Regions from separate parts of the Rubrimonas sp. genome, predicted to be linked through region 2. Evidence: riboswitches for the same ligand, from Rfam matches in the RefSeq annotation. Region 2 holds a riboswitch; the other holds the start of a gene.
The links. Region 2 has a riboswitch for thiamine pyrophosphate ahead of thiM (hydroxyethylthiazole kinase). Riboswitches for the same ligand answer to the same signal wherever they lie in the genome.
Positions count from the first base shown of each region.

Region 1: another riboswitch for thiamine pyrophosphate. It lies ahead of thiB (thiamine ABC transporter substrate binding subunit); the one in region 2 lies ahead of thiM (hydroxyethylthiazole kinase).

Region 1 covers NZ_DAIQNN010000008.1:22,194-29,899, reverse strand. The annotation lists gene mutS (DNA mismatch repair protein MutS) at 1-2,075, opposite strand, end outside; gene V7Q31_RS03800 (ROK family transcriptional regulator) at 2,194-3,390, opposite strand; RNA gene ssrA (transfer-messenger RNA) at 3,712-4,062, opposite strand; gene V7Q31_RS03790 (alpha-ketoglutarate-dependent dioxygenase AlkB family protein) at 4,063-4,671, opposite strand; TPP riboswitch at 4,740-4,840, shown strand; gene thiB (thiamine ABC transporter substrate binding subunit) at 4,888-5,895, shown strand; gene V7Q31_RS03780 (thiamine/thiamine pyrophosphate ABC transporter permease ThiP) at 5,871-7,472, shown strand; gene V7Q31_RS03775 (thiamine ABC transporter ATP-binding protein) at 7,469-7,706, shown strand, end outside.
Region 2 covers NZ_DAIQNN010000031.1:8,365-16,070, forward strand. The annotation lists gene V7Q31_RS09395 (efflux RND transporter periplasmic adaptor subunit) at 1-387, opposite strand, end outside; gene tenA (thiaminase II) at 508-1,209, opposite strand; gene thiD (bifunctional hydroxymethylpyrimidine kinase/phosphomethylpyrimidine kinase) at 1,206-2,012, opposite strand; gene thiE (thiamine phosphate synthase) at 2,009-2,620, opposite strand; gene thiM (hydroxyethylthiazole kinase) at 2,617-3,405, opposite strand; TPP riboswitch at 3,467-3,563, opposite strand; gene V7Q31_RS09420 (lysozyme inhibitor LprI family protein) at 3,807-4,331, shown strand; gene V7Q31_RS09425 (NifB/NifX family molybdenum-iron cluster-binding protein) at 4,342-4,719, shown strand; gene V7Q31_RS09430 (CorA family divalent cation transporter) at 4,888-5,862, shown strand; gene typA (translational GTPase TypA) at 5,948-7,706, shown strand, end outside.

The DNA of each region.
Region 1 (7,706 bases), on a different contig from region 2:
AAGGTCGAGCGCCCCCGCGCCAGGTCGTCCGCCGCGCCCACCCGGCTGAAGAGCTGGTCCACTGCGCCGATCCGCGCTCGATCGGCCGGGACGAAAGCGCCGCTCTGCGCGAGCACCGCGATCAGCGCGTTCTGGCGCAGCCAGGTGGACTTGCCGGCCATGTTGGGGCCTGTCAGCAGGTTGATCCGCGCGCCGGCGCGCCCGCCCGACAAGTCGCAATCATTGGCGACGAAGCTCCCTTCGCCGCGCCGCCGCAGCGCTTGCTCGACCACCGGGTGCCGCCCGCCGACGATCTCGAAGGCGGTTCCCGCCTCGACTTCCGGTCGCGTCCAGCCCTCGGCGGCGGCGAGTTCGGCCAGCCCCGCCGCGACGTCCACGGCCGCCAGCGCCTCGGCGGCCTCGGAAATCTCGGCGCTGCGCGACAGGACCAACGCGCGCAGTTCGGCGAAGATGCGCAGCTCGATCTCGAGCGCCTCCGCCCCCGCCGACAGGATGCGCGATTCGAGCGTCGCCAGTTCATCGGTCGAGAACCGCATGGCGCCGGCCATGGTCTGGCGATGGCGGAACAGGTCGGCATGCGGCGGCGCGGTCAGCTTGCCCGCCTGCGCCGCGCTGACTTCGACGAAGTAGCCCAGCACCGCATTGTGGCGGATCTTGAGCGTGGCGACGCCAGTCAGCGCCGCATACTCGGCCTGAAGCTGCGCGACCACCCCGCGCCCGTCCGCCCGCAGCCGACGCGCCGCGTCGAGCGCCGCATCCGCGCCGTCGGCGACGAATCCGCCTTCGCGCAGCGGCGCCGAAGGGCCTTCGACCAGCACGCCTGCGAGCGTCTCGGAGAGATCGCCAGGGCCGAGCAGCGCGCGCGCGGCCTGCGCAAGCTCCTCCGGCGGGTCGGCGGCGCCGAGGCGCGCGGCGATTTCGGCGGCGCGCGCGAGACCGTCGCGGACCGCCGCCAGATCGCGCGGCGCGCCCCGGTCGAGCGCCAGCCGCGACAGCGCGCGCGCGATCTCGGGGGCGCCGCGCAAGGCCGCCCGCAGCGCGCCGCGCAGCTCCGCATCGGCGACGAGATAGCCCACGGCGTCGAGCCGGCGCGCAACCGCCGCCGGGTCGGTCAGCGGGGCGGACAGCCGCGCTTCGAGCAGGCGCGCGCCGGCGGCGGTCGCCGTCCGGTCGATGGCGGCGAGCAGCGCGCCCTCGCGCCCGCCCGAGAGCGCCCGCGTCAGCTCCAGATTGCGCCGCGTCGCGGCGTCGATGCGCATCGCAGCCTCCGCCGCCTCGCGCCGCGGGGGGCGCAGCAGCGGCGCGGCGCCCCGCTGGGTGATCTCGACGTAGTCGGCCAAAGCCCCGAGCGCGGCGATCTCGGGGCGCGAGAAGGCGCCGAACGCCTCCAGCGCCGCCACCTTGTAGAGCGCGCGCAGCCGCGCCTCGGCGGAGGCGCTGTCGAAGCTCGCCGGCCCGAGCGGCGTCGCCGCCGCGCCCGCCTCCTCGATGGTCCCGCGCAGGCCCGCGTCGAGCCAGAGCGCCTCGGGCGCCAGCACTTCGCGCGGCCCCACGCGGGCGAGCCAGCCCGGCAGCTCCGCGCGCGCGAGCGGCGCGGCGCGCACGTCGCCAGTGGACAGATCGCACCAGGCGAGCCCGCTTTCGCCGCGGATTTCGGCGTAGGCGGCGAGGTGGTTGGCCGAGCGCGCCTCCAGCAGCGCCTCCTCGGTCAGCGTGCCGGGGGTGACGAGGCGCACGATGTCGCGCGCGACGACCGATTTCGCGCCGCGCTTCTTCGCCTCCGCCGGGTCCTCCATCTGCTCGCAGACGGCGACGCGGAAGCCCTTGCGGATCAGCTGCGCCAGATAGGCCTCGGCGGTGGCGACGGGCACGCCGCACATCGGGATGTCCTCGCCGAGATGCCTGCCGCGTTTGGTCAACGCGATGTCGAGCGCCTGCGCCGCGCGCACCGCGTCCTCGAAGAACATCTCGTAGAAGTCGCCCATCCGGTAGAACAGCAGCGCGTCGCCCGCGCGCGCCTTGATCTCCAGATACTGCGCCATCATCGGCGTGGGCGCGTCGTCGTCTTTCGGCATGGCCCCTCGGCGGATGCGCTGGTCGGGGTCATGGCTAGCATGGGCGGGGCGGATTGGCGAAGGGCCGCCCGGAAAGATCGTCCCGGGTCGAAGCGCGGCCCGACCGCCCGCAGCGCGATCAGGCCGCGCCGGGCGTCCCCGCGCCATGGCCCCGCGCCATCGGACCGAAGACGCGCTCGAGCGGCGTCAGCGCCGCCCCCAGCACCCGGGCCGGCCAGCCGACGCAGCCGGCCTCGATCAGCGGCGGCGCGAGCCCTGCGAGCCGCATCCGCGCCAGCGCCTCCCGCGTCGCCTCAACGGTCCGGGCGCGCCACTCCGGCCGGAACACGCCGTCGATGAAGACATGCGACAGGTCGACCACCGCATGCGCCGCCGCCGCCGCATGCGCGAGCGCCGGGGCCGCCGTCCCTAGCCACTCGGCGAACAGGGCCTCGGCTTCCGGCGCCTCGGTCTGCCCGCGGATCACCGCCATCGCCGGATGGCCGCGCGCCGCCAGAGCCTCCTCGAGCGCCCGCAGCGAGGCGTCGTGCAGCAACTGCCGCGCCCCGCCCGAAAGCGCGGGTCCGGGAACCGGCGCTGCGGCGAGCGCGCCGGCGGCGCCGTGATCGCCGGCGTGCAACCGCCCGGCGATCGCCAGCCCGCCGCCGACGAACGTCCCCAGATAGAGGCACAGCGCCGCCCCGTGCCCGATCGACGGTCCGCGCGCCAGCTGCGCGACCAGCGCCGCCGCGCTGTCGGGGATCGTCTCGACCCGCAGCCCAGGCGCCAGCCGCAGCGCCGCCGCGACGTCGACGTCGCGCCACAGATCGCCCGGAGCGGGTTCGCCCGCCGCCGCGCTCCAGCCCGAGATGTCGCCGGGGATGGCCACGCCGACGCCGACGAACCTCGCCGCGCCCTGCGGCGCCTCCGCCATGAGTTCCGCCACCATCTCGCGGGCGAGGACGAAGGAAGCGGCGGGGTCGGGCCTCGGGTCGGGGCCGTCATGCGGGACCTCCCGCGCGGCGACCACCTCGCCCAGAAGATCGACCAGCGCCGCCTCGACGCTGCGCCGCCCGATCTTGACGCCGATCGCGCAAGCGCCCTCGGGGTCGAGCGTGAAGGGGGTGATCGGCTGGCCGATATGGCCGCGCTGCTTGGCCTGCGCGCGCAGCAATCCCCGATCCGCCAGACCGCCGACGATGGTCGAGGCGCCGGGCGCGCTCAGGCCCAGAAGCCGGGCGATCTCGGCCCGCGAGAGCGCGCCCCGCGCGCGGATCGCCGCGATCACGCGCCGTTCGTTGTCGCTGCGCAGTTCCGGGATCTGGCGGGCGGGCATCCTCTGCCGCTCTGGGGGATTATTCGGACTCGATAGCATAAGTTAGTTCACTTAGCCAACTCACGGCCATGCGGCGCTTTGCGCCCGGCGAGGCGCGTGCGGCGGCGCCGGGCGTGGCGGCCCGAGCGGCTGGCTCCGGGGCAGGTCGCGGAGGCTCCGATGCGCCCCGACCACGCGCCCGACCGCAGGATGCGCTTCCCGGTTCCGCTGCATGTCGCCGAGCGCGACGAGGTCGAACGCGGCGCGCAGCCATATCGCTCATCACCGCGAGCGCGCATGCGATGACTGGAGCGCGACCGAGATCGGGCGGCGGGGGGGGGTAGTGCCGGCTTCTGTTGCCAGGCGCCGGCGGCCCCGCCTGAAGCGGCTAAGCCTCAGGACTTCAGTTTCGGTTTGGGCGCTGCATTACGCAGCGACGGCCACCGGAGCACGGTTGTCATTGGCAACTGTACTTTTTGATCCGATAACGGCGAATCCCACCGAGCGAAAGCATAACGCCTTTACACGTCCGTCGATCCTGTTTCGGCCCCCGCTCCCGTCCATGACCGGGTGGTTGGTGGAGCCGCCGGGTACCGCCCCCGGGTCCGAACCGCTTATTCCGCGCGCGTTTATCGCCATAGTCCCTTGCGGGACAACGCCAACATGGCGTTTCGCGCGCCGTTTCGCAAGTCCTCAGGCGACGACGCGGAAGGTGAGGTTGATCCTGCCGCCGCCCGGCAACAGCCCGCCCGCCCCGAAGCGCAGCCGGTCGATCCCGTGATAGGCCAGCCGCGCCGCGCCCCCCAGCACCGCGACGTCGCCCGAATTCAGCCAGACCGACGCGGTCGGGTCCGACCGCTCCAGCCCTCCGACCCGGAACAGCGCCGGATCGCCGAGCGAGACCGAGACCACGGGAGCGTCGAACCGCCCTTCGTCCGCGTCGCGATGCAGCCCCATCCGCGCGCCCTCGCCATACCAGTTGATCAGCATCGAATCGGGCGGGTCCGGCCAGTCGGCGATTTCCCGCCAGACCGCCAGCGCCGCCTCGGGGATCGCGGGCCATTGACGGCCGGCGTCGGGGTGGCGGTCGGCGTAGCGATAGCGGCCCCGGTCGATCACCCATCCCACGCGCCCCGCCGAGCTCATCCGCACCGACATCGGCTTGCCCCACGCCGTCACCGGGCGGATCAGCGGCGCCTCGGCCAGCGCGCCGCGCACGGCGGCGACGAGCTCGCGCTGCCGGGCGGGATCGAGCAGCCCCCTGAAGATCAGGACGCCCTTGAGGTCGAGCGGCGGGGTCATGCCGGGCAAATGCGCCGTGCGGCGCGTCGCGGCAAGGGCTTGCGCCGCGCCGGCTTCGCGTTACCATCGACGCCGCCTCGGGGCGCCCGGAAGGGCTGAGACGCTGCCAAGCGGACCCGTTGAACCTGACCCGGATCATGCCGGCGTAGGAAAGGCGCGAAGGCTCCGCCCTGGCGGGGCCGACTCCGCCGGACCCTGCGTCGCGATGGAGGACACATGAAACCGACCCCCCTCTCCGCCGCGACCGTCGCTTTCGCCCTGCTCGGCCTCGCCGCGCCGGCGCAGGAGCGGCCGGTCCTCACGGTTTACGCCTATGACAGCTTCGTCTCCGAATACGGCCCCGGCCCGGTGATCGAAGCGCGCTTCGAGGCGCAATGCGGCTGCGACCTGAACCTCGTGGCGGCCGGCGACGGCGCCGCGCTGCTCGGCCGGCTGCGCCTCGAAGGCGAACGCAGCCCCGCCGACGTCGTGCTCGGCCTCGACCTCAACCTGATCGCGGCGGCGAAGGATGCGGGCCTCACCGCCCCCCACGGGATCGACGCGCCGCCGCTCGACCTGCCCGTGGACTGGAGCGATCCGCATTTCCTGCCTTTCGACTGGGGCTGGTTCGCCTTCGTCTATGACGAAACCCGCCTGACCGACGCGCCGGACAGCTTCGAGGCGCTGATCGCCGCGCCCGAGGACGTGACCATCGTCATTCAGGACCCCCGCACCTCCACCCCGGGCCTCGGCCTGCTGCTCTGGATCAAGGAGACCTATGGCGACCGCGCGCCCGAGATCTGGGAGGCGCTCGCCCCGCGCATCGTCACCGTCACGCGCGGCTGGTGGGAGGCCTATTCCGCCTTTCTCGACGGCGAGGCGATGATGGCGCTGTCCTACACCTCCTCGCCCGCCTATCACGCGATCGCCGAGGACGACCCGACCAAGCGCGCCGCGCTCTTCTCCGAAGGCCACCCGCTCCAGATCGAAGTGGCCGCTGCGCTCGCGAATGCGCCGCAGCCCGAGCTCGCCCGCGACTTCCTGCGATTCATGCTGAGCCCGGATTTCCAGTCGGCGATCCCGACGACGAACTGGATGTATCCCGCCCGCGCCGAGGGAGCCGAGCTTCCCGGCGCCTTCGCCGCCCTGCCCCGCCCGGCCCGCAGCATCCTCACCGATCCCGAGGCGGCGACGGCCCTGCGCGAGGAGGCGCTGGCGGAATGGCTCGACGCGCTGAGCCGCTAGCCCTGCGCCCGCCGGTTCTGCTGGCGGGGCTCGCCGCGCTCGCCGCAATCCTTTCGCTGACCGGCGGAGCCGCCGCGGTGGTCGCATGGCGCGCCGAGGGGGCGGCCGCGGCGTTCAGCCGGGCCGACTGGGCGGCGGTCGAGTTCACCGTGACGCAGGCCGCGCTCTCGGCGGCGCTGTCGGTTCTGGCGGCGATCCCGCTGGCGCGGGCGCTGGCGCGGCGGCGCTTCGCGGGGCGCGCCGCGCTGATCCGGCTGATCGGCGCCCCATTCCTGCTGCCCGTTGTGGTCGCCGCGCTCGGCGTCGTCGCGGTCTGGGGGCGCAACGGCTGGCTCGGCGACGGGCTCGCCGCGCTCGGCCTGCCGCGGCCGGACGTCTACGGCCTGCCGGGCGTGCTGCTCGCCCATGTCTTCTTCAACCTGCCGCTGGCTGCGCGGCTGATCCTGCAGGCCTATTCCGACATCCCGCCCGAGCGCTGGCGGGCGGCGGCGCAGCTCGGCGTCGAGGGCTGGACGCTGTTCCGCCTGCTGGAGGGCCCGGCGCTGCGGCGCGCCGCGCCGGGCGCGCTCGCGGTGATCTTCGGCGTCTGCGCCGCGAGCTTCACCGCCGCCCTGATGCTCGGCGGCGGCCCGCGCGCCACGACGCTGGAGCTTGCGATCTGGCAGGCGGCGGTCTTCGAGTTCGACCTCGCGCGCGCCGCCCGGCTGGCGTCGCTGCAACTGGCGATCAGCCTCGGCGCGGCGCTTGCGGCGCTGGCGCTGGCGGCCCCCGCAGCCTCGGGCTTCGGCGGTTTCGCCGCCCCCGATCGCTGGGACGGGCGCTCGCGCGCCGCCGCGCTGGGCGACGCGGCGGCGATCCTCGCCGCCTGCCTGTTTCTCGGCGCGCCGCTGCTCGCGGTCGCGCTGCGCGGCGCTGCGGGGCTGGCGGCGCTCGACGCCGCGCTCTGGGCGCGGATCGCGGAGGCGGCGCTGCGCAGCCTGATCGTGGCGGCGATTTCGGCGACGCTGGCGCTCGCGTTCGCCCTGCCGCTCGCGGCGCTGTCGGCGGCGCTGGAAGGCGCGGGCGCGCGCCGCAGGGCTCGGCTCGTCGAGGCGGCGGGGCTGTCGCCGCTCGCCGCCTCGCCTTTCGTGCTGGGGATCGCGCTGTTCGTCCTGCTACGGCCCTTCGCCGACCCCGTCGCGCTCGCCCTGCCGCTGACGGCGCTGGTCAACGCCGCGATGGCCGCGCCCTTCGCCCTGCGGCTGACGACCCCCGCGCTCGCGCAGGCGGCGGCCGAGCGCGGGCGGCTCGCGGACGCGCTCGGGCTGCGAGGCCTCGTGCGGCTCCGCGCGCTCTACTGGCCCGCGCTGCGCCGCCCCTTGGGCTTCGCGGCGGGGCTCGCGGCGGCGCTGGCGGCGGGCGATCTCGGCGTGATCGCGCTGTTCTCGGCCCCGGACGCGCCGACGCTGCCGCTTCTGATGAGCGAACTCGCCGGGAGCCGGCGGATCGACGCCGCGCATGCCGCGGGTCTGATCCTGATCGCTTTGGCGTTCGCGCTGTTCTGGGCCTGCGACCGGCTGATCGGAGGGCGCGCATGATCTCGGTCGAGGGCCTCGTCGCCCGCGCCGGCGGCTTCGCACTGCGCGCCGACCTCGCCGCCCCCGCGGGCGCGCTGGTCGCCGTGATCGGCCCGTCGGGCGCGGGAAAATCGACGCTCCTCGCCGCCATCGCCGGGTTCGCGCCCGTCGAAGCGGGCGCCATCCGCGTGCAGGGCCGCGATCTGGCGGGCCTCGCCCCCGCCGACAGGCCCGTCACCCTGCTCTTTCAGGAGA
Region 2 (7,706 bases):
GGCCAGCCGCGCGGCGAGCGCGGCGCGGGCGTGGGCGAGTTGCGCGTCGAGCCGCGCCGTGTCGAGCTGCGCCAGCGGCTGGCCGATCTCGACGCGGTCGTTGTGATCGACCAGAACGGCGCGCACGGTTCCCGAAAGTTCGCTCGAAATCTCGACGAGGTTGGTCGGCTCGACCGTCCCGGTCGCGATGACCGACACCGTCAGCGGCCCGCGCGTCGCGGCCTCCGTCGCGAAGGGCTCGGATTCGGGGCCGCGATCCGCATGCCAAAGCCCGACCGCGGCGAGCGCCGCGCAGATCGCGGCGGCGGCGCCGAGCCCGCGCCAGACCCGGCTGCGCCGCGGCCCGAGATCGAGCGCGGCGTCTATGTCCTCATGGTTGTCCTTCATGCGCCTGATCCATGGCGAGCGGCCCGCAGCGACCGGCACGGCAGATATGGGGGCGCGCCGTCGAGGCGCCATGAACCCAAGCGCCGCAGGCGGGGCGCCGCGGTTCGCTCGCCGCGCCCATCAATCGGGGGTTTCTCCCTCCTGCGTCGCGACCGCTGCGGTGTCGGGCCATCCGCATCGCCGCCATGCGCTGTCCCAGAACATCCATTCCAGCAGCGCGCTCTTCGCGAAGGCGGCGCGCATCCGCGCCCGCCCGGTCGCGCTCTCCGCTTCCGCCAGACGGTCGGCGAGAGCGCACATCCGGGCCACGGCCGCGTCGAACTCGTCGCCCGCATAGGCGTCGATCCAGGCGCGATAGGGATTGTCGGCGCTGGCGGCGGCGTGGATGCCCGCGCCCACGTCGCGATAGATCCAGAAGCACGGCAGGAGCGCGGCGACCGCTTCGCCGATCCCCCGCGTCGCGGCTGTCGCCACCAGAAAACCGACATAGTGCTCGCAGACGGGGCTGGGCGGGGTGGCGGCGAAGCTCTCCGAATCGACGCCGTAGATCCCCATGAAATGGGCGTGCAGTTGGCGCTCCACCGCGATGGCGCCCGCCGCCGCTCCCGAAAGCTGCGCCACGGCTTCGGCGTCGGGCGCCCTGGCGGCGGCGCAGGCCAGCGCGCGCGCGAAGCCCTCGAGGTAATGGGCGTCCTGCAAGACGTAGTGCTGGAAAACCGCCTGCTCCAGCGAGCCGTCGGCGAGCGCGCGGTTGAAAGGCATTGCGCGGATATCGGCGCAGAGCCGGGCGTTCTCCCGCAGCGCGGTTTCGGTGAAGCTCATCGCGGGTTTCTCCAGAGGGCGTGGAAATGATGGACCGGGCCATGACCGGCGCCGACGCCGAGGTCTCCGGCGGCGGCGATGGCGTCCGAGAGCCACGCCTTGGCGCGCGCCGCCGCCTCCGGCAGCGCGCGGCCATGCCCCAACTCGCAGGCCAGCGCCGAGGAGAGCGAGCAGCCCGTGCCATGGGTGTTGCGCGTGGCGTGGCGCGGCCCGTCCAGCCGCTCCACGCCCCCGGCGTGGACCAGCAGGTCGGGGCTGTCCGCCCCGCCCAGATGCCCGCCCTTCATCAGCACGGCGCGCGCGCCCAGCGCGCGCAGGGCCTGCGCCTGCGCGGCCATCTCCGCGATGTCGGCGGCGGGCGCCGCGCCCAGCAGATCGGCGGCCTCCGGAAGATTGGGCGTGATCACGTCGGCCATCGGCAGCAGCGCCTCGCGCAAGGCGGCGACTGCATCGGTCGCGAGCAGGCGGTCGCCGCCCTTGGCCACCATCACCGGGTCGAGCACGATGGGCGCGTCGAGCCCGGCCAGAGCCTCGGCCACCGCCGCGACGATGTCGGCGGAACCCAGCATGCCGATCTTGACGGCGTCGATGCGGATGTCGTCGCGCACGGCTCTGATCTGCGCCGCCGCGAAGTCGGGCGCGACCAGCTGGGCGCCGGTCACCCCGCGCGTGTTCTGCGCCGTCAGCGCGGTGATTGCGGCCATCGCATAGCCGCCGCAGGCCGAGATCGCCTTGACGTCGGCCTGCGCGCCCGCCCCGCCCGACGGGTCGGAGCCGGCGATGGCGAGGATGTTGGGGATCATGCGCGCCTCCATTCGGCGACCAGCGCCCGCGTCGCGGCCTCGGGGTCGGGCGCGCGCGCGACGGCCGAGACCACCGCCATGCCCGCGGCCCCGGCGCGTTTCACCGCCGCCGCGTCGCCGGCGCCCAGACCGCCGATCGCGATCACCGGCGCCGGCGCGCGCGCCGCGATCGCCGCCAGCCCGTCGAAGCCCACCGGGGCCGCGTGGTCGGGTTTGGTCGCGGTCGCCCGCACCGGCCCCGCGCCGAGATAGTCGACGCAAGCCGGGACGGCGGCGCAGTGTTCCGGCCTCTCGACGGACAGGCCGAGGAGCTTGCCCGCCCCGAGCCGCGCGCGCGCCGCCGCCGGGTCGCCGTCGGTCTGGCCGATGTGCAGCCCGTCCGCGTCGGCCGCCAGCGCCACCTCCAGCCGATCGTTGACGATCAGCTTCACACCGCGCGGGCGCAACTCGGCCAGAAGCGCGCGCGCCAGCGCCGTCAGATCGGCGTCCGGGGCCGTCTTGTCGCGCAGTTGCACCGTCAGGGCCCCGCCGCGCGCCGCCGCGAGGGCCTGCTCGAACACCGGCAGGGGCGCGTCGGGATCGGTGACGACATAGACCGCGCCGATCATGCCGCCGACACCTTCGCGCCGGCGGAGAGGGCCGCGGGCGTCTGGGCCGCCAGCGCGTCGAGGAAGGCCGGCTGAAAGCTGCCCGGCCCCTGCGCGGCCTGCGCGGCCCGCTCGCCCGCCAGGCCGTAGCAGGCCAGCGCCGCCGCCGTGGCCTCGAGCGCAGGGGCGCAAGCGCAGAACGCGGCGATCACGCCGTTGAGCGAACAGCCCATCGCCGTCACCCGCGCCATCAGCGGATGCCCGTTGGCCACGCGACAGCCGCGCGTCCCGTCCGTGACGTAATCGACCGCCCCCGACACGGCGACCACCCCGCCCGTGCGCCGGGCCAGCGCCTGCGCCGCCTCCATCGCAGCCTCGACGCTGTCGCCGGCGTCGACCCCGCGCGCGGCGCCGGAGAGCCCGGCCAATGCGCGTATCTCCGAGGCGTTGCCGCGGATCGCCGTCGGCTTCAGCGCGATCAGCCGCGCGGAGAGGTCCCGTCGGAACCGGGTGGCGGAGACGCCCACCGGATCGAAGACCCATGGCCGGCCCGCCGCGTTCATCGCGGCGGCGGCGTCCTGCATCGCCGCGCCCCAGGCCGGGTCCGCCGTGCCGATATTGACCGTCAGCGCCTGCGCCAGAGCGGCGAACTCGGCCGCTTCCTCGCGCGCATGGACCATCGCAGGCGACGCGCCTACGGCCAGCAGCACATTGGCCATGAGGTTCATCGCGACGAAGTTCGAGATGTTCTGCACAAGCGGCGCGGTTTCGCGCATCCGCGCAAGGTGGTCGCCCGGGTTCTCCATCGCTCTCCCCTTTCGGACGTCGGGAGAGGCGATGCGGTGACGCGACCGACAGTGGCGCGCGCCGATGGCACCGCGGACTCCCTACGCCAGCATGATCTGGTTCAGGTTCGAAGGGTGCTTCTCAGCCCGCGCATGCGCGGACGCCCCTGTCCGAGCCGGCAGCTAGACGAATTCCGCCGGGCCGAGTCAACCCTTCGCGTCCGATCCGGTTCGACTGCGCGCGCGGCCGGTTCCCGCGTCGGGCGGAGCGCCGGTCGGCCGGCGGCCCGACCGCCGACGCTTATTTCGGACGGAAACCATCAGGATCTGTGAGCGTGTCACTGACGGCGCAGGCGCGCCCATGCTTAAGCCGTGCGACGTCTCGCGCCCCCGGGGCCGACCCAACCAGAGAGGCGCCCCCGATGCGTCGACGCCACCTTCTTCCCGCGCTGCTCGTTCTGGCCAGCCTGAACGCCGCCGCCGCCGCCGCCGACCCCGCGCGCAAGCCCGCCCCTGCGACGGAGGCCTGCCTCGCCGAGGCCGGGTCGGACGAAGCGAGGCGCGCCTGCATCGGCGAGAGCGCCCGGGCCTGCCGGGCCGCGCTCCGCAAGCCCGATCCCGTCGACGCCGCCCTGTGTCTGAACACCGAGACCGGCTGGTGGCGCAAACGGCTCGCCGAGGCCGAGGAGCGTATGGCGGCCAAGGCGGCGCGGCTCGACGCCCTGCACGGCAAGGCGATCGCCGAGGGGGCGCCGCGCCTGACCGACGACCTCGCGGCGCTGCGCGAGGCGTGGAAGGAGTGGGCCGAGAAGCGCTGCGCCTTCGAGGCGATGCTGAAACGCGGCGCGCCCGAGCGGATGATCGTCGCCTCCGAATGCATCCTCCAGCTGACCGCCGACCAGACGCTCCTGCTCGACCGGGGCGCCGGTTCGCGCCGCTCGCAGTAGGGAGGCCGAGATGCGCATCGCCGTCGCCAGCCAGAATTTCCGCACCGTCACCGCGCATGTGGGCCGGACGCGCAAGTTCTTCATCTTCGAGGCCAGCCCGGGCGAAGCGCCGCGCGAGATCGAGCGGCTGAAGCTGCCGATGGGCATGGCGCTGCATGATTTCCACGGCGACGGCCCGCATCCGCTCTACGAAATCGCCGCGATCATCGCGGGCGGCGTCGGCGAGGGATTCCGCCGGCGCATGGCGGCGCGCGGCGTCGCAGCGTTGGCCACGTCCGAAACCGATCCGGCGCGCGCGGCGCGAGACTTCGTGGAAGGCCGCCTCGCGCCCGCCGCGCCGCACGATCATGATCACGATCATGGCGGGCCTGCTCGCCCCGAAGGCTGAAGCGCCCCTGCGCCCCTTCCGCTCCCAGCAGGTCGCACCGGCGCGTTCAGCCGTCGTGGACGCTCCGGTCAGGATCGAGGCCGCGCAACGCCGAAGGGCGAGGCGACGCCTTGCCCTTCGCCACCCGGTTATTCTAACGCTTTCGCTGAACAATGCGCGAGACGCCGCATGAGCGCGCCCACCGGGGTGATCCACGCCCGCGAGATCGAACCGCTCGGCGCCGCCCGCGCCGTTCCGCTATCGGCCTTCGCAGAGGCCTGCGAAGGCTGGCGGTGGGTCCATCTCGGGCGCGAGTCGCTGGAGGCGCGCGACTGGCTGCTTCACGGGGCCGGGCTGCCCGAGGCGGTGGCGCCGGCGCTGATCGCGCAGGACACCCGCCCGCGCCTCGCCGCCATCGACGGCGGCGTCCTGCTGATCCTCCGCGGCGCCAACCGCGAGCCCGGCGAGCGCCCCGAGGACATGGTCTCGCTGCGGCTGTTCATCGAACCGCGCCGGGTGGTCTCGGTCGAGGGGCGGCGGGTGCGCGCCGTCGAAACCATATGCGCCGCGCTCGACCGCGGCGAGACGCCGAGTCCCGGGGCCTTCGTGGCGCGGCTGGTGGGCGAGTTGCGCGAGGAGCTCGAGCCGGTGCTCGACGAACTTCAACTCGCCGTCGACGCCTTCGAAATCGAATCCCTGCGCAGCGAGAGCGCGCTTCCGGTGCGGCGGCGAAGGGCGCTGAACGACGCGCGCCACGACGCGATCCAGCTGCACCGCCATGTCGCGCCGCAGGCGATGGCGGTTGCGCGGCTGGCGCGGCTGCGCCCCGACTGGCTGGCCAAGCGCGAGCGCGAGGCGCTGCGCCGGGAGGCCGACGCCTTCGGCCGGATCGCCGAGGATCTCGAAGCGGTGCGCTCGCGCAGCGCCGTGATCTCCGACGAGGCGGCGCTTCGGGTCGCCGAGCAGACCAATACGGTGCTGCTGACGCTGTCGGCGGTGTCGGTGGTGTTCCTGCCGCTGACCTTCATCACCGGGCTGTTCGGGGTCAATCTCGAGGGCATCCCCTTCGCCGAACAGAGCTGGTCGTTTCCCGTCTATTCGGCGCTGGTTCTGTCGCTCGGCCTCGGCGTGGCGCTGCTGCTGCGCTGGCTGCGCTATCTCTGACGGCGCCGCACTGCGACAGCGCAGTTGGTTTTCCCCCCGCCCTCGGCTAGAGACCGCGCGAGCCGCAACCGCAGGACCGTGACGCATGGACATCCGCAACATCGCCATCATCGCCCATGTCGACCATGGCAAGACGACGCTGGTGGACGAATTGCTCAAGCAGTCCGGATCGTTCCGCGCCAATCAGGCGGTGGCCGAACGCGCGATGGACAGCAACGACCTCGAACGCGAGCGCGGGATCACCATCCTCGCCAAATGCACCTCGGTCGAGTGGCACGGCGCGCGGGTGAACATCGTCGACACGCCGGGCCACGCCGATTTCGGCGGCGAGGTCGAGCGCATCCTGAGCATGGTCGACGGGGTCGTGCTGCTCGTCGACGCCGCCGAAGGCCCGATGCCGCAGACGAAATTCGTCACCTCCAAGGCGCTGCGGCTCGGGCTGCGGCCCATCGTCGTGCTCAACAAGGTCGACAAGCCCGCCGCCGAGCCCGACCGCGCGCTCGACGAGGTTTTCGACCTTTTCGTGGCGCTCGACGCCACCTCCGAGCAGCTCGACTTCCCGGTCCTCTACGCGTCGGGGATCAACGGCTGGGCCGATGTGGAGCTGGACGGCCCGCGCGCGAGCCTCGCGCCGCTTTTCGATCTCGTCGTCCGACACGTCCCGGCGCCGGCGCAGGTCGCCCATGCCGCCGAGCCCTTCCGCATGCGCGCGACCACGCTGGAGGCCGATCCCTTCCTCGGGCGCATCCTGACCGGCCGCGTCGAGAGCGGCGCCGCCGTCGCCGGCGCGACGGTCAAGGCGCTGAGCCGCGACGGGCGCGAGATCGAGCGTTTCCGCATCTCCAAGGTGCTCGCCTTCCGCGGGCTCGCGCGCATGCCGGTCGAGCGCGCCGAGGCGGGCGACATCGTGGCGCTCGCGGGCATGAGCAAGGCGACGGTGGCCGACACGCTGTGCGATCTGTCGGTGAGCGCGCCGCTGGAGGCCCAGCCCATCGACCCGCCGACCATTTCGGTCACCTTCGGCATCAACGACAGCCCGCTCGCGGGGCGCGACGGCGACAAGGTGCAGAGTCGCGTGATCCGCGACAGGCTTATGCGCGAGGCCGAGAGCAACGTCGCGATCCGCGTGACGGAGACGCCGGGCGGCGAGGCCTTCGACGTGGCCGGGCGCGGCGAGCTTCAGATGGGCGTGCTGATCGAGAACATGCGGCGCGAGGGGTTCGAGCTGTCGATTTCGCGGCCCCGCGTGCTGATGCGCGAGGAGGACGGCCAGCGGCTGGAGCCGGTCGAGGAAGTCACGGTCGACGTGGACGAGGAATACGCCGGCGCGGTGGTCGAGAAGCTCAGCCAGCGCAAGGGCGAACTGGCCGAGATGCGCCCCGCCGGCGCCGGCAAGACCCGCATCGTCGCCCATGTGCCGAGCCGCGGCCTGATCGGCTATCATGGCGAGTTCATGACCGACACGCGCGGCACCGGCGTGCTGAACCGGGTGTTTCACGAATGGGCGCCCTACAAGGGCGCGATCCCGGGGCGGCGGCAGGGCGTGCTGATCTCGATGGAGACGGGCGACTCGGTCTCCTACGCGCTGTGGAAGCTGGAGGACCGCGGCCGGATGTTCATCGGCGGCGGCGAGCAGGTCTATCAGGGCATGATCATCGGCGAGCACAGCCGCGACAACGACCTGGAAGTGAACCCGCTCAAGGGCAAGCAGCTCACCAACATCCGCGCCGCCGGCAAGGACGAGGCGGTGGTGCTGACCACGCCGATCCGCATGAGCCTCGAAGAGGCGATCGCCTATATCGAGGACGACGAACTGGTCGAGGTGACGCCGAAATCGCTGCGGC